4 regions of the Sphaerotilus microaerophilus genome follow, and region 4 is predicted to be linked to each of the others. Evidence: predicted binding sites of a transcription regulator. Region 4 holds the regulator's gene; each other region holds the start of a gene.
The links. The regulator sigma-54, encoded in region 4, starts transcription at its own class of promoters, with help from an activator protein. The targets are predictions, from matches to a motif close to TGGCANGNAANCTGCTTT.
Positions count from the first base shown of each region.

Region 1: a site for sigma-54 is predicted at 3,005-3,022, ahead of nirB (nitrite reductase large subunit NirB). Genes of this name have one in related genera too.
Region 2: a site for sigma-54 is predicted at 2,682-2,699, ahead of pedF (cytochrome c-550 PedF). Genes of this name have one in related genera too.
Region 3: a site for sigma-54 is predicted at 2,335-2,352, ahead of exaC (acetaldehyde dehydrogenase ExaC). Genes of this name have one in related genera too.

Region 1 covers NZ_AP025730.1:2,143,219-2,147,831, reverse strand. Annotated here, with positions in the region: gene NGK70_RS09405 (MFS transporter) at 1-874, shown strand, start outside; gene NGK70_RS09400 (bifunctional protein-serine/threonine kinase/phosphatase) at 1,051-2,838, opposite strand; gene nirB (nitrite reductase large subunit NirB) at 3,250-4,613, shown strand, end outside.
Region 2 covers NZ_AP025730.1:2,264,460-2,269,072, forward strand. Annotated here, with positions in the region: gene NGK70_RS09870 (protein tyrosine phosphatase family protein) at 1-137, opposite strand, end outside; gene NGK70_RS09875 (GatB/YqeY domain-containing protein) at 200-646, opposite strand; gene rpsU (30S ribosomal protein S21) at 817-1,029, opposite strand; gene NGK70_RS09885 (substrate-binding periplasmic protein) at 1,182-2,027, opposite strand; gene pedF (cytochrome c-550 PedF) at 2,152-2,625, opposite strand; gene NGK70_RS09895 (sigma-54-dependent Fis family transcriptional regulator) at 2,925-4,613, shown strand, end outside.
Region 3 covers NZ_AP025730.1:3,058,762-3,063,374, reverse strand. Annotated here, with positions in the region: gene NGK70_RS13295 (ComEC/Rec2 family competence protein) at 1-60, shown strand, start outside; gene exaC (acetaldehyde dehydrogenase ExaC) at 718-2,238, opposite strand; gene NGK70_RS13285 (sigma-54-dependent Fis family transcriptional regulator) at 2,574-4,613, shown strand, end outside.
Region 4 covers NZ_AP025730.1:328,238-332,850, reverse strand. Annotated here, with positions in the region: gene NGK70_RS01525 (thiol:disulfide interchange protein DsbA/DsbL) at 42-716, shown strand; gene lptA (lipopolysaccharide transport periplasmic protein LptA) at 831-1,412, shown strand; gene lptB (LPS export ABC transporter ATP-binding protein) at 1,466-2,224, shown strand; gene NGK70_RS01510 (RNA polymerase factor sigma-54) at 2,279-3,907, shown strand; gene NGK70_RS01505 (hypothetical protein) at 4,066-4,380, shown strand; gene hpaR (homoprotocatechuate degradation operon regulator HpaR) at 4,441-4,613, opposite strand, start outside.

The sequences.
Region 1 (4,613 bases), 1.8 Mb from region 4:
CCCGCCCAAGTACAAGGGCCTGGCCATGGGCATCGCCGGGGCCGGCAACTCCGGCACGGTGCTGGCGGTGCTGTTCGCGCCGCCGCTGGCGATGAAGTTCGGCTGGCAGACCGTCTACGGCCTGGCCGCGCTGACGATGCTGCTGCCAATGGCGGTGATGTGGTTTGCCGCCAAGGAGCCGCCGGACCGCGAGCACCAGTCCTTCCGGGAACACATCGCCTGCCTGTTCGAGAAGGACGGCTGGGCCTTCAGCCTGATCTACATCGTCACCTTCGGCGGCTTCATCGGCCTGGCGAGCTTCCTGCCGACCTACTTCTACGACCAGTTCAAGGTCACCAAGGTCGAGGCCGGCCAGCTCACCATGCTGGCCACGCTGATGGGCTCGGGCGTACGGGTGGTGGGCGGCGCCATCTCCGACCGCGTGGGCGGCATCAACACGCTCAGCGGCGTGCTGGTGCTGGTGGCCGCCACGCTGGTGCTCTGCGGCTTTGCCGGCACCTCGCTGGCGGCAACCACGCTGCTGTTCATGCTGTGCTTTGCGGCGCTGGGTGCCGGCAACGGCGCGCTGTTCCAGCTGGTGCCGCTGCGCTGGCCACTGGCCACCGCGGTGGCGGGCTCGATGATCGGCGAGGTCGGCGCGCTGGGCGGCGGCTTCCTGCCCAACGCGATGGGCCTGTCCAAGCAGTACGCCGGCACCTACCTCTGGGGCTTCGTGGCCTTCGCGGTGCTGGCCCTGGCCATGCTCGCCATGCTGCGGCTGGTGCAGATCCGCTGGACGCGCACCTGGGCAGAGAAAGGCGGGCGCGCCCGCCCCGACGCCACTCACGGCGCCGCCATCGGCAGCAGCAGCGCGAGCCGCAGCTTTGCCCGCTGACGTGCTGCGTTCCTGCCAGCAGCCGCCGCGGATCCGGCTCTGCCGGTCCGCTGGTGGCGCCCCCTTGAGGGGGGTGAGTGTGGACGGCAGTTCCTGCCTGCGCAGGAACAGTCGCCTCACGAACCGCCGAAGCTCTGCGCAGGCGTGGACCGGCGTGAGCCGCTACGGGGGTGGGCCTATCGGGGCAGGAAGAGCAGCCAGATCACCAGCAGCAGGTTGAAGGCGACCGAGATCGCCAGCGCCACCTTCCACAGCGCGGCCGGGTCGCGCCGCACCAGCGGGGTGGCCGACGGTGCATGGAGCGGGCGCGAGGCCCCACGCTCCAGTGCGAGCGCAAACTCCTCGGCCGTCTCGAAACGCGCCCGGGGGTCGCGCGCCACCGCCTTGAGCACCACGTGATCGAGCCAGATCGGCACCTGCGGGCACAGGCGCGAGGGCGCGGTCGGGTCGCGGCGGTAGCGGGCGGTCTGCCAGGGCTCGATCTCGCCATAGGGCAGCCGCCCGGCCAGCCACTGGTAGAGCGTCACACCCAGCGCAAACAGGTCGCTGCCGGCGGAAGCAGGCTGGCCGTGGTCGCCCTCCCACTGCTCCGGGTTCATGTAGCTGGGCGTGCCGGCGTGCAGGGCGCGCACCGCCTCGGGCTCGCGGCCGGACACGGCCACCCCCAGGTCGAGCAGGCGCCACTGGCCGTCCTCGCCCAGGTGCAGGTTGCCGGGCTTGACGTCGCGGTGGATCACGCCCAGCCGGTGCAACCGGCCCAGCGCGCGGGCCACAGCCAGGCCGGCGCGCACCACCTCGGGGATGTCCAGCGCCGGCTCACCCACCTCGGGGCCGCCCGCCGACGGGGATCCGCGCTGCGCCAGCAGCTGCTCCAGCGTGCGGCCGCTGTGCCAGTCGAACACCGTGTAGAAGGCCGACGCGGCACGCTGCTCGCGCACCCGCACGAAGCCCTGGCTGCCCGCCCCGCCCTGCTCGCCCACGCGCAGGCCCAGCCAGGCCTCGTGCGCGAGCATCTCGCGCTCCTGCGCGTCGCTGACGCGGGACTCATGCAGCGTCTTGATCGCCACCAGCTCGCGCGTGGCGGCGTCGCGCGCCTGGTAGAGCCGGTGCACGCCGGTATCGGCCACCGCCGCGGTGATGGTGTAGCCATCCAGCGCATCGCCCACCTTCAGGCGCGCGGGCACCGGGAGTTGGGCGGCACCGACGCGGGTGTCGGCCAGCTGCCAGCCGGCCAGGCCGCGCACGCACAGCACCAGCGCGGTGGCGTTGTCGGGCGTGCGGGCGGCCAACGCCGCCTCGACCACCCGCACGCTCAGAGCCTGCGCATCCTGGGAGCCCCCTTCGGCGGGGGCAGCGGTCAGCACCGCCTGCAGCTTCGCGCGCGGCAGCACGCCGTGCACGCCGTCGCTGGTCAGCAGCAGCAGGTCACCCACCTGCAGCTCGCCCTGGAAGTAGTCGACGTGCACCGCCTGGTCCAGCCCCACCGCGCGGGTGAGCTGGCTGTGCAGGTCGATGTGGTCGAGCGCGTGGTCCTGCGTGAGCTGGGTCAGCTCGCCGCCGCGCAGCAGCCAGGCCCGGGTGTCGCCGATGTGCGCCACCGTCCAGGTGTGGCCCTGCAGCGCCAGCGCGGTCAGCGTGGTACGGCCGGACTGCTGGTCCCCGCCGGGCCCGCCGCGGCGCCGGTTGTGGTCGAACAGCCAGGCGTTCTGGGCGCCGATCAGGCGGTCCAGCACCACCGTGGTCTCCCAGGTCGCCGGTGCGGCGTGGAAGTCGCGCACCAGCGCCATCACGCTGGTCTGCGCCGCCTCGCGCCCCAGGCCGCCGGTGGACACGCCGTCGGCCACCGCGGCGATGAGGCCGCGCCCCACTTCATGGGCCGCCGGCCGCACGGCGGCGGCGAAGTCCTCGTTGTGCTCGCGTGGCCCGCTCGCGCTGCTGTGGCCGATGTCGACGTCGAAACTCATGGTGGCGCCTTGCAAGCAAGTCCCTTGCCGCGAAGCGGGGCGGTGTGGCGTCCCGAGCCGGTGCAACGAGCCGCCCTACGCACCCTGCTGGTGCACCCAACGCGGTGGCGCTCGGCCGGCCCGCAGCGGAGGCGGCCCCGGCCCGCCTCGGCAGGCCGGATCGACCCGGCACGCTGCTTGCTAATCCTGTGGCAGGGGCCGACGCGCTCCCGTCCCCGTCCAGGACGCGCCAACGGCGGCGCACGATGGTCTTCTGTTCCTGACCGGCTCCCGCCGGCCGGCAACGTGTGCCGGCCAGACCGCCCCTCCACCGGGCGATGTCCGCCGGCCGCCAGCCCACTCCATTCGTCCTTCTGACGCTGCCCCGGCAGCGCAGGCCCCGCTTTTCCTTCGTCTGCCTGGAACTCAGCCATGAAGAAACCTCGTCTCGTCCTGATCGGCAACGGCATGGCCGGAGTGCGCACGCTCGAAGAGCTGCTGAAGATCGCACCGGACCTGTACGACATCACCGTCTTCGGCGCCGAGCCGCACCCGAACTACAACCGCATCCTGCTGTCGCCGGTGCTGGCCGGCGAGCAGACGATTGAGCAGATCATCCTCAATCCGCTCGACTGGTACGCCGATGCGGGCATCACGCTGCACCTGGGCGCCAAGGTCACCCGCGTGCACCGCACCAAGCGCCTGGTCACGGCCCAGCGCGCCGACGGCAGTGTGATCGAGGCCGAGTACGACCGCCTGTTGATCGCCACCGGCTCCAACCCCTTCATCCTGCCGGTGCCGGGCCGCGACCTGCAGGGCGTGATCGCCTACCGCGACATCGCCGACACCGAGACGATGATCGACACGGCGAAGACGCACAAACATGCCGTGGTGATCGGTGGCGGCCTGCTTGGCCTGGAAGCGGCCAACGGCCTGATGCTGCGCGGCATGCAGGTCACGGTGGTGCACATCGCCCCCTGGTTGATGGAGCGCCAGCTCGACGACGTGGCCGGCAAGCTGCTGCAGCAGTCGCTGGCCGAGCGCGGCCTGACGTTCATGCTCGGCGCCCAGACGCAGGCGCTGATCGGCGACAGCGACGATGGCCAGGGCGGCCGTGTCAAGGCGGTGAAGTTCAAGGACGGCACCGAGATCCCGGCCGACCTGGTGGTGATGGCCGCGGGCATCCGCCCCAACAACGAGCTGGCCAAATCGATGGGCCTGCTGTGTGCCCAGGACGGGCGCGGCGGCATCGTCGTCAGCGACACCCTGCAGACCGCCACCGACCCGCGCATCTACGCGGTGGGCGAGTGCGCCGCGCACCGCGGCATCGCCTACGGCCTGGTGGCGCCGCTGTTCGAGCAGGGCAAGGTCTGCGCGAACCACCTGGCCGAGTTCGGCATCGGCCGCTACGTGGGCAGCCAGACCTCGACCAAGCTGAAGGTGACCGGCATCGACCTGTTTTCGGCCGGCGACTTCATGGGCGCCGCCTCCGGGCGTCCCGAGGACGCGAGCGCGGAGGAGATCGTGCTCTCCGACCCGATCGGCGGCGTCTACAAGAAGCTGGTGGTGAAGAACGACCAGTTGGTGGGCGCCTGCCTCTACGGCGACACGGTGGACGGCAGCTGGTACTTCAAGCTCATCCGCGAGGGCCGCAAGATCGCCGATATCCGCGACAAGCTGATGTTCGGCGAGAGCAACATCGGCGACGTCGGCCACCAGGGCCACAGCAAGGCCGCCGCGATGGCGGACAGCGACGAGGTCTGCGGCTGCAACGGCGTCACCAAGGGCGCCATCTG
Region 2 (4,613 bases), 1.9 Mb from region 4:
CCCTCCTCGTAGTCCGGCCGGTTGTTGATCACACTGCGAAAGCCAGCCTGGGCCGCAGCCGCCATGGCGGCGGGCACGAGCTGGGGGGCGACGCTCAGGTCATTGCTGAGGTGATGGGTGTGCAGCAGGGAGTGCATGGTGGTTGCGGCGTTGGAGGATGGATCTTGAACAGGGAAGGTCTTCGACTGGCAAGCGCGTATCAGCCTTGCAAGGCACGCTTGACGGCCGCCGAGACCAGGCCCATGTCGGCCTGGCCGGCGAAGCGCTGCTTGGCCGCGCCCATCACCTTGCCCATGTCGGCCGGGCCTTTGGCGCCGAGTTCGGCCACCAATTGGGCGACGGCGGCATCGATTTCCCCGGCGCTCAGGCGCGCCGGCAGGTAGGTTTCCAGCACGGTGAGTTCGGCACTTTCCTTGGCGACGAGGTCGTCGCGGCCGGCCTGGGCGAACTGGGTGATCGAGTCCTTGCGCTGCTTGATCAGCTTGTCGACGATGGCGACAACGGCGGCATCGTCGAGCGTGATGCGCTCGTCCACCTCCCGTTGCTTCATCGCCGCCAGCAGCAGGCGGATGGTGCCCAGCCGCTCGGCCTCCTTGGCGCGCATGGCAGCTTTCATGTCGTCGGTGATGCGGTCCTTCAGACTCATGGGGTGCTCCGGCAGAAAACAGGATGAGGGGGCCCAAAAACGACAAAGCCCGCAGCGGCGTCCCGCGCGGGCTTGGTCTGTTTCCGGCCGACCCGAGGGTCAGGCAGCATCGCGCAGTGAACCGCCTCTGCGGCGGTCCCGGCGCGGCGCCGGTGCGGATTCAGTACAACTCAGTACAGCTTCTTGGGCAGCTGCATCGAGCGCACGCGCTTGTAGTGGCGCTTCACGGCGGCGGCCTTCTTGCGCTTGCGCTCGGCCGTCGGCTTTTCGTAGAACTCACGCGCACGCAGATCGGTCAGCAGGCCGAGCTTTTCGATGGTGCGCTTGAAGCGGCGCATGGCCACGTCAAACGGTTCGTTTTCCTTGACACGGATGGTCGTCATGAATGGAAGGATCCTTCTGTTGAGCCCTCGATGGCCGGCGCGGGATTCCGGATATCCGCAAGTGCGCCAACTCGAACGGGCATTTCTTGCCAGCAAAGCCAAGGATTATAGTCATTTTCGGCAGGCCTGCGCCTACCGTCTGACGGCCAGGGTCAAACGCGCTGCCAGCGCAGGCCGCCCGCGGCAAAGAGCCGCTCCATCTCGCCGCTGCCCGACAGCTGCTCGACCGCGCCCTGCAGGGCCTGGGCCAGGTCGGTGGCCTCCTTGCGCACGGCCATGCCCACGGCCCAGCCGTCGCGCGGCGCACGGGGGATCGGCAGCGGCCCGATCTCGAAGCGCGCATCGCCGCGCAGTGCCGACTCCAGCTCGGAGCGCAGGCCGGCGGCGGCCACCACCTTGCCTTCTTGCAGCATCCTGGCCGCCGTCACGCCATTGTCCAGCTTGGTGACCAGGTGGTTGCTCAGCCGCCCGCCTTCGGCGCCGATCATCAGCCAGCCCGCCAGTGACAGCCCGGGCACCGCCACCGGCTGCCCGACGAGGGGGTCCAGGCTGTCCAACGTCGGCAGCTTGGCCAAGTCGCGCGCGATCACGACGCGCTCGCGCCAGTAGGGGCCAAAGATCTGGACCTTCGGATTGGAGATCATCAGCGGGCGGTCCACCGGCACGTGCAGCAGCACGTCCGCCGGGCCCCAGCCCAGGTAATGGCCACGCCAGACCATGTTGCGCAGGTCGTCGTCCATGTTCTCGCCGGCCAGGAAGGGCAGCAGCGAGGACTGCACGCCCAGTTGCCTGGCCAGTGCCGAGGCGAGCTGCACCTCGATGCCCACGCCCTGCACGTGGAAGGGCGGCAGGTCGTGGTAGACACCCACGGTCAGCCGCCCCAGTCGGCGCACCCGTTCGAGGGCGGTCTCGTCGGCGCGGGCCAGGGACGGGGCGGCGGCGAGGGTGGTCAAGCCGCCCAGTTGGGTGAGCAGGCGGCGGCGGGTGGTGACTGTCACGCGATGTTCCAATCTGTAGCGTTCCGATGATTCTGGTCGATCCATCGGCGATGGCCGGGCCAGGTGTTTCCCTGGTGCCTTGGCGGCGCGGCCCTGTCTGCAGCCCGGGTCAGGCCCGTTCGGTTCAGAGCGGCTTCTCGCGGCGGGTTTCCAGGTAGGCCTTGATCGACCAGATTGCTTCCTGGTTGAGCGTGCCCTCGAACGGCGGCATGTAGACCGCGCCGTTGCGCACCTTGCCACGGCGCACGCTCGTGAGGAAGTAGTCGTCGATCTCCTTCACGCAGGCCGCCTTTTTCTTCTCGTCCTTCAAGCTGGCGCAGTCGCCATCGAGCTTGCGCAGGTCGGGCGCGATGCCGCCGGAGATGGCTTCGAGGCCGTGGCAGCGGGCGCAGTTCTGGTTGTAGGCCGAGGTGCCGATGCGGATGGCGATGGCATTCTGGCGGAACGGGTTCTCGGCGCGCCAGTCGGCGCCGAGCTGGGGCAGCTCGTGGGTGTCGACCGCCTGCGGCGTCACGTCGCCGTGGGCGCTGGCCATGGTGCCGATCGTGGCACAGGCAGCAACGAGCACGAGGGCGCGCCAGAAGTCTCCTTTGATCATTTCAATGCTCCGGGGATGGGTAGTTGGCTGGGTTGTGGGGGAGGGCTGGCATCGAAACTGCAATGACCATGCCACCGCGAGATCCGGCCGCTGTGAAGGCCCCGGCTTGCGGGTCAGTCCGGGGACAGTGCTGCAGCGTGGCGCGTCGGTCGTGCGTCTGCTGGGCGCATTGGGACATGTACCGTCCCTGGGACTGTTCATTCGGGACACAATCGGCGGTTTGCACAACGGCTTTTCTGCTTGTTGTGTGGCCGCCCACACAGTAGGGCCGCTGCGGTGGTCGTGAAGGAGACGAGACGATGTCCGGACGTTTTTCGCCGGTGAGCGCCGGTGTGCGCCAGCGACAGGGCGGCGTTGATGAACCGCGACGGCCCATCGCCTCGACACTGCCGTTGGGTGGCCAGCACCTGGCGAAGATCGAGGACTCGCACGAACGTTGCCAGGCGCTCGGGTTGTCCCGGATCGAGCGTCCGGACTTCGCGCCCATCGGCCGCTCCGACCTCGGTGTCGTGCGCGAGCGCAACCAGCGCCTTTACAACCATGCGGCGCCGGTGATGGAGATGCTCTACGAGCAGATCGTCAACACGCAGAGCATGGTGGTGCTGACCGATGCCACGGGCACCATCCTGCATTCCATCGGCGATGACGACTTCCTGGCCCGTGCCACCAAGGTGGCCCTGTCGCCGGGGGTGAACTGGTCCGAGCAGTCCAAGGGCACCAACGCCGTGGGCACGGCGCTGATCGAGGAGACCCCCACCCTCGTGCATGCGGACGAGCACTTCCTGCATGCCAACCACTTCCTGACCTGCTCGGCCGCGCCCATCCTCGACCCGCGCGGCAACATCCTCGGCGTGCTCGACGTGAGTGGCGACCACCACGGCTACCACCAGCACACCATGGGGCTGGTGAAGATGTCCGCCCGGATGATCGAGAACCACTGGCTGACGGACGACTACCGCAACGTGATGCGGCTGCACTTCCACAGCCGGGTGGAGTTCATCGGCACGCTGATGGAGGGCATCCTGGCGGTCAGCCAGGATGGCAAGTTCGTCGGCGCCAACCGCGGCGCGCTGGAGCAGCTGGGCCTGTCCGGCGCGGCGCTGCGCATGCACACGCTGGCGTCGCTGCTGGGCACCACGGTGGCGGCGTTGGTCGACCGCTTCCGCTCGCCGCTGGCCACGCCGGTGCAGGTGGTGATGCCCAACGGGCGGCAGTTCCACGTCTACGCCCGCTTCAACTGGCCGGCGTGGCACTCGCTGGGGGATGCCCCGGCCGGTGCCGAGGCGCCCGTGGCGGACGGTGCCGCGGGGCCCGAGCGGGGTGCCGCCTTGCCCGTGGCGTCGGCACCGGCCGCCATGGCGCGCGAGCCGGCCGTGCGGCCCCAGCCGGCCGCGGGCGCCGATCGTGGCGGGCTGGCCAGCTTGACCACCGGCGATGCGCAGGTTGGCGCGGTGGCCGACAAGATCCGCCGCGTGCTCAACCGCGACATCCCGATCCTGGTGCTGGGCGAAACCGGCACCGGCAAGGAGCTGCTCGCGCGCGCCATCCACCAGGATTCCGACCGCGCGAAGCAGCCCTTCGTCGCGGTGAACTGCGCCTCGATCCCCGACACGCTGATCGAGGCCGAGCTGTTCGGCTACGAAGAGGGCGCCTTCACCGGCGCGCGCCGCAAGGGAGCCACGGGGCGCATCGTGCAGGCCAATGGCGGCACACTCTTCCTGGACGAGATCGGCGACATGCCCATCGGCCTGCAGGCCCACCTGTTGCGGGTGCTGCAGGAGCGTCAGGTCACCCCGCTGGGCAGCGGCAAGCCGGTGGCGGTGGACGTGACGCTGGTCTGCGCCACCCACCGCAACCTGCGCGAGATGATCGAGCAGAAGACCTTCCGCGAGGATCTCTACTACCGCCTCAACGGCTTGGCGGTGCGACTGCCGCCGCTGCGCGAGCGCAGCGACCTGATGGCGCTGGTGGAGCGCATCCTGGACCGG
Region 3 (4,613 bases), 2.7 Mb from region 4:
TATGGCTACGAGGTGCGGTTTCCGGCGGCCGAGGGGCAAGGGTTGCTTGTCACGCTGTGACGGCCTGGGAGACGAGACCCGCCCCACTGCCGGGGGCAGGTACGGGCTGGGGCCTCAGGCCTGAACTGCAGCCTTGCTGGACGGCGCTGCAGCAGCCCGGCAGCGCCGCCCGCCCTGCCTAGCGCAGCCAGCTGCCGGAACAGATACCGCCGACGGGCTGCAGGCTGGGCGTCACACCCTGCAGACGCCGGCCGACGGCCTGCCAGGACGTCGTCACGGCCTCGCAGGACCGGCCTGATGGGCGCGCGGCAGCGGCATGCTGCGGTGCAGGTCGGGCTTGTGTGGCCCGCGGAGGGGTCATGCAGCGCTGCAGGCCGCTGCCTGCAGGGTGTGGACGCGGGCCTGCAAGCATGCGGGGAGCTGCCAGCTGGCTTGCGGGGAGGTCTTGTTGAGCTGCGGACCGGTCTTGTTGCGCCGTCGGGCCGGCCTGATGAGCTGCAGGAAGGGGCCTGTGGCGGGTGGTGGCACCTCATTTGGCACCGCGGAACCTGCCGCGCCCGGTGCGGCCGCTGTCGGGCGGCCCGTTGCTAGTGGTGACGAGCTGCGGGCCCCTGCAGCGCGGCCCGGGGCAGCCCGTGGCAACGTCGACTCCTTTCCAACACGACAAGAGGGGCGGTTGCCCGCCCCTTGTGGTGACTCCGACAGACCGAGGGTCGATCAGAAGAAGCCCAGCTTGTTCTCGCTGTAGCTGACCAGCAGGTTCTTGGTCTGCTGGTAGTGGTCGAGCATGACCTTGTGGGTTTCGCGGCCGATGCCCGATTCCTTGTAGCCACCGAAGGCGGCGTGCGCCGGGTAGGCGTGGTAGCAGTTGGTCCACACGCGGCCGGCCTTGATCGCGCGGCCCATGCGGTAGGCCACGTTGCCGTTGCGGCTCCACACGCCGGCGCCGAGGCCATAGGGCGTGTCGTTGGCGATTTCCAGCGCCTCGGCCTCGTCCTTGAAGGTGGTCACGGCCAGCACCGGGCCGAAGATTTCTTCCTGGAAGATGCGCATCTTGTTGTGACCCTTGAACAGCGTGGGCTGCACGTAGTAGCCGCCGGCCAGGTCACCGCCGAGGTGGGCGCGCTCGCCACCGATCAGCACCTGCGCACCTTCCTGCTTGCCCAGTTCCAGGTAGGCGCTGATCTTGTCGATCTGCATCTGCGAGGCCTGTGCGCCGATCATGGTGTCGGTATCGAGCGGGCTGCCCTGCGCGATGGCGGCCACGCGCTTCAGCGCCCGCGCCATGAAGCGGTCGTAGATCGATTCCTGGATCAGCGCCCGGCTCGGGCAGGTGCAGACCTCGCCCTGGTTGAAGGCGAACAGCACCAGGCCTTCGATCGCCTTGTCCAGGAAGCTGTCGTCGGCGGCCATCACATCCTCGAAGAAGATGTTGGGCGACTTGCCGCCGAGTTCCAGCGTGGCCGGGATCAGGTTGTTGGCCGCGGCCTGGGCAATGACCCGGCCGGTGGCGGTGGAGCCGGTGAAGGCGATCTTGGCGATGCGCTTGCTGGTGGCCAGCGGCATGCCGGCTTCGCGGCCGAAACCGTTGACGATGTTCAGCACGCCCGGGGGCAGGATGTCGGCGATCAGCTCGGCCAGGATCAGGATGCTGATCGGGGTCGACTCGGCCGGCTTCAGGACCACGCAGTTGCCGGCGCCCAGGGCGGGTGCCAGCTTCCAGGCGGCCATCAGGATCGGGAAGTTCCAGGGAATGATCTGACCCACCACGCCCAGCGGCTCGTGGATGTGGTACGCCATCGTGTTCTCGTCGATTTCCGAGATGCCGCCTTCCTGCGAGCGCAGGCAGCCGGCGAAGTATCTGAAATGGTCGACGGCCAGCGGGATGTCGGCGTTCAGCGTTTCGCGGATCGGCTTGCCGTTGTCCACCGTTTCGGCGTAGGCCAGCAGCTCCAGGTTCTGCTCCAGGCGATCGGCGATCTTCAGCAGGATGTTGGAGCGCGTGGCGGCATCGGTGCGGCCCCACTTGTCGGCCGCGGCGTGGGCCGCGTCCAGCGCCAGCTCGATGTCCTCGGCGGTGGAGCGGGCGCACAGGGTGTAGGCCTGGCCCGTGATCGGGGTGATCACGTTGAAGTACTCGCCCTTGACCGGGGGCACGAACTGGCCGTTGATGAAGTTGTCGTACTGGGCCTTGTAGGCGACCTTGGCGCCGGCGGTATTGGGCAGTGCGTACAGCATGGGATGTCTCCTTCGGGGTCAAACAAAAGCGGCTGACGAGGGGGTCGACAGGGCCGGCTGCGGCTTGCGCCGTGGCGGACCTGCTTGGGTCGATGCATTGCAGCGGGCGTGCCAGCCCCCCGGTTCGAGCGGGAAAGGGCCGAAATCCGCACAAAGCTGGCCCGGAACCTGCGCACCCACTTCCTCGAAAGCGCCCTGCCCCGGTTCAGCTGTCACGCAGCGTGACAACCGCTCCGGCCAAGGGGGTCATCACCCGGAAACGGGACCTCGCTCCGACCATTAGGAATGACTGTGCATAGGTGTGCCAGCCTGGAGCGTGCACCGCAGGAGGACACATGGGAGCCCCGATCGACACTCGTTCTTCCCTGGCACCGCGTGGCCGGCCAACCTCGGCCCAGCTGCGCGAGGCACGCCGCACCGTGCTCGACTCGGGTGGCCGCGTCGATGTGCCGCTGCAGCAGCTCGATCCGCGCCTGGCGCGCTCCTGGCTGCGCAGCAGCCGCAGCGGGCTCACGCCCGAGGGGCGCAGCAGCGGCACCCCGCATGCGTCGGCGACCCAGCTCGCACGGGCGCTGGACCTGCACCGCGAGTTCGTGGCTCATGCAGGGCCGGTGATGGAATATCTGTTTGAACAGACGCGCGACAGCGGCTCGATGGTGATCCTGGCCGATGCGCGCGGCATGCTGCTGCACGCGCTGGGGGACCTGCCCTTCATGGACCGCGCCGAGCGGGTGGCGTTGCGACCCGGTGCGAACTGGCATGAGCAGGTGCGCGGCACCAACGCCATCGGCACCGCGCTGGCCGACCGCAGCGCCACCGTGGTCCGCGGTGCAGAGCACTATCTGGAGCGCAATGCCTTCCTGGCCTGTGCGGCGGCCCCCATCCTCGACCCGGCAGGCCAGCTGCTGGGCGTGCTGGACATCTCCGGCGAGCACCGCAGCGCCCACCCACACACGCTCGGGCTCGCCCGTGCGGGCGCCCGGATGATCGAGCAGCGCCTGTTCGACAACCGCCACCACGCCGCGCTGCGCCTACGCTTCCACCGCCACGCCGAGGGCATCGCCACGCTGACCGAAGGCCAGTTGGCCGTGTCCACCGACGGCTGGGTGATGGGGGCCAACGCGGTGGCGCTCGACTGGCTGGGCCTGCGCTGCGACCAGATCAACGGCGTGCAGCTGGACGCGGTGTTCGACCTGGGCCGCGCCGAGTGGACCCAGTGGCTGCACAGCGGCGAGCGCGAACCGCGCCGCCTGGCCAGCCGCCACCACGGCTTCGTCTGGGCCCGGGTGGACAGCGCGCCACAGGCGGTGGAGAGCGAGGCGACCCGGTTGCACCCGCTGTCGCCGCTGGCAGCGCTGTCGACAACGGCCCCGGTGGTGCCGCGCCCAGCAGGTCCGGGCGATCAGGCTGCCCCGACCGGCCCCCTGGCAACCCCGCCTGACGCCACCCAGCCGCACGACGCCCTCGCCACCCTCGACCTTGGCGACGCGGCCATGCAGCGGGCCGTCGAGCGGGCCCGCCGCCTGCGCGACAGCGGCATCCCGCTGCTGCTGCAGGGGGAGAGCGGTGCGGGCAAGGAGACGTTCGCGCGGGCCTGGCACGCCAGTGGCGAACGCCGCGCCGCCCGTTTCGTGGTGCAACGCTGCGCCGGCCACGTGCCAGGCAGCTTCGCTGCGGCCCTCCGGGCGGCCCTGGCGCTGGCAGAGGGTGGCACGCTCTTCCTGGACGAGGTGGGCGAGCTCGATGCGGCCGACCAGTGGCTGCTACAGCGCTGCCTGACGGAGGACGGGTCGGCGAACGGGTCCGCCCACGAATCCGCCCACTCGCCGGGCGACGCCCTGCCTGCGGGGACCGCGCTGGTCTGCAGCACGCGGCGGCGCCTGGCCGCCGAGGTGAGCGCCGGGCGCTTCCGCGAGGATCTCTACTACCGCCTCAACGGCCTGCTGCTGCAACTGCCGCCCCTGCGCGAGCGCCAGGACCTGCCCGCGCTGGCCCGGCACCTGCTGCGGGAGCTGGCGCCGCAGCGCTCCCTGCAGCTGGTCGCCGAGGTACTGGCCGCGCTGCCGCAGGGCCGCTGGGTGGGCAACCTGCGCCAGCTCGCCAACGCGCTACGCACCGCGGTGCACCTGCTGGAGGGCCACGAGACGCTGATCGGCTGGCAGCACCTGCCCGACGACCTGGTCGAGGAGCTGCAACCGCCCTGTGGCGGCGGCGCGGCAACCGCCCGCAATGCCTCACCCGCTGCCCGGGTGGACGCCCCTGGCGCTGGCGGGAACGGACTGGACGCGCTTGACGCGGTCGCAGCCCAGACCATCGAGCGGGTGATCGCGCAGACCGGCGGAAACCTCTCCGAGGCGGCACGGCGCCTGGGTATC
Region 4 (4,613 bases):
TTCAGCCAAGCTTCAGCCAAGTCAAGGATCAAAGGACAGACATGGATCGACGTGATTTCATCGGGCAGGCCGGCGCGGTCGCCCTGCTGGGCAGTGTGGGCACCCTGAGCGGGGCGGCCCGGGCGCAGGCCAGCTTCCAGGAGGGCAAGCACTACGTGCGTCTGGCGCAGCCGGTGTCGGTGTCCGCGCCTGCCGGCAAGGTCGAGGTGCTGGAGTTCTTCTCCTACGGCTGCCCGCACTGCAGCGCCTTCGAGCCGGTGCTGGAAGCCTGGGTCAAGAAGCTGCCCGCCGACGTGGCCTTCCGCCGCGTGCCGGTGAACTTCCTCGCCAGTGCCGAAGTGCTGCAGCGCATGTACTTCTCGCTGGAGGCGCTGGGCCAGGTGGAGGCGCTGCAGCGCAAGGTTTTTGCGGAGGTGCAGGCGCTGCGTGGGCGCGTCGGCGGTGCGGAGGTCGCCGCGGACCTCGTCGCCAAGCACGGTGTCGACCGCGCCAAGTTCCTGGAGCTCTATGGCTCCTTTGGTGTGCAGACCAAGGTCGTGCAGGCCAAGCAACTGGTCGAGCGCTACAAGATCGACGGCGTGCCCGCCCTGGGCATCCATGGCCGCTTCTACACCTCGCCCTCGCTGGCCGGTGGCGACAATGTGCCCGAGACCGAGAGCCAGGCCCGTGCGCTGGCCCTCACCGACCAGCTCATCGCGCGGGTGCGCAAGGGCTGACGGCGGCTCGGACAGAGGCGATGAAGTCTCTGGCGGATGGACGCGACACCCTATCCTTTTCGGGTGTCGCGGAGCTAGAATCAAAAGCAAAATCCATGCCCCAAAGAGTCCGCCTTGCCGACCCATCACACGCCTCTGGGTGATTTCCGCCGCACGAGCCGCCACGACGGCGGTCTGCGGTATGCGGTTCTGGCGCTGCTGCTGGTCACGGCGGCGGCCCAGGCCGAGCGCGGTGACCGTACCCAGCCGCTGCAGTTCGACGCCGGCCAGGTGCGCATCGACGGCAAGCGCCGGGTGCAGCTGCTCAGCGGTGGCGTCGAGGTCAACCAGGGCACGATGCAGATCAAGGCTGCCCAGGTCGAGTTGCGCGAGACGCCGCAGGGCCAGGTGGCCGTCGCCGAGGGTTCGGCCGCGGCGCCGCTGGTGCAGTTCCGCCAGAAGCGCGACGGCGTGGACGAGTGGATCGAGGGCCAGGCGCAGCGCGTCGAGTACGACGCCGGTGCGCAGGTGGTGCGCCTGCTGCAGCGCGCCCAGGTCCGCCTGCTGCGCGCCGGCGTACTGGCCGACCAGGTGAATGGCGAGCTCATCGTCTACGACAACGCCCGCGATGTCTTCGAGGTGCAGGGCGGAGGCACAGGCGGTAGCGGCCGCGTGCGCGGCACCGTGACGCCGCGTGCAAGCGAGGGCGGCCGTTGACGGCGGCACTGCCGGCGGCCGGTGCAGCCGCATTGCCTGCCGGGGCCGGCGCCATCAGCGCGCCCAGCGGGGCCACCCGACTGGAGGCCGAGGGCCTGCAGAAGCGCTACGGCGCGCGGCTGGTGGTCAAGGACGTGCACCTGGCGGTGCACAGCGGCGAGGTGGTCGGCCTGCTCGGGCCCAACGGCGCGGGCAAGACCACGAGCTTCTACATGCTGGTCGGGCTGGTGCGTGCCGATGCCGGGCAGATCCGCATCGACGGCCTGCCGGTGGAGCGCCTGCCGATCCACCAGCGTGCCCGCATGGGCCTGTCCTACCTGCCGCAGGAGGCGTCGATCTTCCGCCGCCTGACGGTGGAGGAGAACATCCGCGCCGTGCTGGAGCTCCAGCTCGACGAGCGTGGCCGGCCCTACCCCGCCGCGCGCATCGAGCAGCTGCTCGATGCCCTGCTGGCCGACCTGTCGATCGAGCGGCTGCGCAACAGCCCGGCGCCGGCGCTGTCGGGCGGCGAGCGCCGCCGCGTCGAGATCGCCCGGGCGCTGGCCACCCAGCCGCGCTTCATCCTGCTCGACGAGCCCTTTGCCGGCGTCGACCCGATCGCGGTGATCGAGATTCAGCGCATCATCGGCTTCCTGAAGGCGCGCGGCATCGGCGTGCTGATCACCGACCACAACGTGCGCGAGACGCTGGGCATCTGCGACCGCGCCTACATCATCAGCGAGGGCCGCGTGCTGGCCGAGGGCACGCCCACCGACATCGTCGACAACCCCGATGTGCGCAAGGTCTACCTGGGCGAGCACTTCCGCATGTGAACGTGCAGCGCTGTTCCCAGACCCCACTGAATCCGTGAAGACGAGGACCCCTTCGTGAAACCCTCCCTGCAGGTCCGCCTGTCACAGCACCTGGCGCTGACCCCGCAACTGCAGCAGTCGATCCGGCTGCTGCAGCTCTCCACGCTGGAGCTGCACCAGGAAGTCGAGCAGATGCTCGAACAGAACCCCTTCCTGGAGGTCGACGACGACGGCAGCGCCACGGGCGACAGCAGCGCCGCAGGGGCGACGCCGGCCGAGGTGGCGGCGCCGTCCGCGCCGGCCGAAGGAGCCGCCGACACGCCCTGGGACGGCGGCAGCGACACGCTCGGCAGCGAGGCCGCCAGCCCGGCCGACGGCGATGCCCCGGGCATGGAGCCGCTGGACTTCAACGGTGGCGACCGTGAAGACTGGGAGAACGGCACCGAGCGCGAGGACTTCGACGGCCGGGCCGAAGCCCCCGCCAGCCGCAATGCCGCCCCCGACGACGAGGACAGCGACTGGACCGAGCGCAACACCGTGGCCCCCAGCCTGCCCGACCACCTGCGCGAACAGCTGCTGGGCATGCGCCTGGCGCCCGAGGACATGCTGCTGGTCGAGACGCTGATCGACTCGCTCAACGAGGACGGCTACCTGGCCGACGCGCTCGAAGAAGTGGCCGAGCGTCTGGCGCTGATCCTGGAGCTGGGCAACCCGGCCGACCCTGCGGCCGATCCCCAGGCGGCGGCCGAGGCAGCCCTGACGCTGCGCGAGGACCTGCTCGACCGCCTGCGCTGCGCGCTGGGCTGGCTGCAGAACCTGGAGCCGGCGGGTGTGGGCGCACGCGACCTCTGCGAGTGCCTGCAGCTGCAGCTGCGTGACCTGCCCGATTCCGAGGCGCGCGACGCCGCCCTGGCGATCTGTCGCGGCCAGCTCGAAGCGCTGGCCAAGCGGGACCTCAAGCGCCTGATGGCCATCACCGGCGCCAGTGAAGACACCGTGCGCGAGGCGCAGGCGCTGATCGTTGCGCTGGAGCCCAAGCCGGGGCGGCGCTTCACCCGCGCCGAGGCCAACATCGTCGTGCCCGACGTGATCGTGCAGAAGTCCGGCCGCGGCTGGAAGGTGGTGCTCAACCCGGACGTGATGCCCAAGCTGCGCATCAATGACCTCTACGCCCAGGTGCTGCGCCAGCACCGCAGCCAGCGCACCGGCGACGAGGGTGGCGCCAACCTGTCGGCCCGGCTTCAGGAGGCGCGCTGGTTCGTCAAGAACATCCTGCAGCGCTTCGACACCATCCAGCGCGTCTCGCAGGCCATCGTCGAACGGCAGAAGGGCTTCTTCACCCACGGCGAGATCGCGATGAAGCCGCTGGTGCTGCGCGAGATCGCCGACGAGCTGGGCCTGCACGAGTCCACCATCTCGCGGGTGACGACGGCCAAGTACATGAACACGCCCTTCGGCACCTTCGAGCTGAAGTACTTCTTCGGCTCCTCGCTGAACACCGAGGCCGGTGGCAACGCCAGCTCCACGGCGGTGCGTGCGCTGATCAAGCAGTTCGTCAGCGCCGAGGACGCCAAGAAGCCGCTGTCGGACAGCCAGCTCAGCCAGATGCTGGAGGAACAGGGCATCCAGGTGGCGCGGCGCACGGTGGCCAAGTACCGCGAGGCGCTCAAGATCGCGCCCGCGAACCTGCGCAAGGCGATCTGAACCTCTCGACGGGTCGGCAGCCGCCGGCCCGTGCAGATGCCACACCGCGCCCGACGCAGGCATCGCCCGGATACGGATTGCTTCAAATTTGCGTGTTTGCCTCAATGGCGCGGCACGCCACCTGCATGGAACCATGGCTTTCGGGAGCACAACAAGCCATGGAACCTTCTGCCCAGAACCGCCTGCGCATCGCCCAGCGCATCCACGACCTGCTGCTGCACGAGCTCGGCGAGGCCGTCGACGTGGGGCTGCTGCTCGGCCCGCCCGAGTACGCCCGGGCGGTGCTGAGCCTGTGCCGCTCCTGCGGCAGCACCGAGCTGGTGCAACTGGGGAACGATTTCGTGCACGCAACCGATGCCGAGGCGCGTGTCCAGCGGCAGGCCGGGCAGGCCCGATCGGCGCCCGAGTGGCGCGTCCCCACCGCGGGCGAGCTGCCCATCGGTCGCACGCCAGCCCCGCCAGCGGGCTTCTGACCCGCGTTTGACCTGCTCTTGACCTGTGCCGGCAGACCGGCGGCGGGCCGGCTGCGCCGATCAGTCGGCGTCCACGGGCGGCAGTTCGCCGAGCAGGCCGATCAGCTCGTCGAGCGTGGTGTAGAAACGTTCGATGAAATCGCGCCCGATGTGCGTCTCGATCGCCTCGTAGACCGCCTCGATCTGCGGCGCCAGCGTGGCGGCCAGCACGCGGGCGCGTTCGGTCAGGCTCA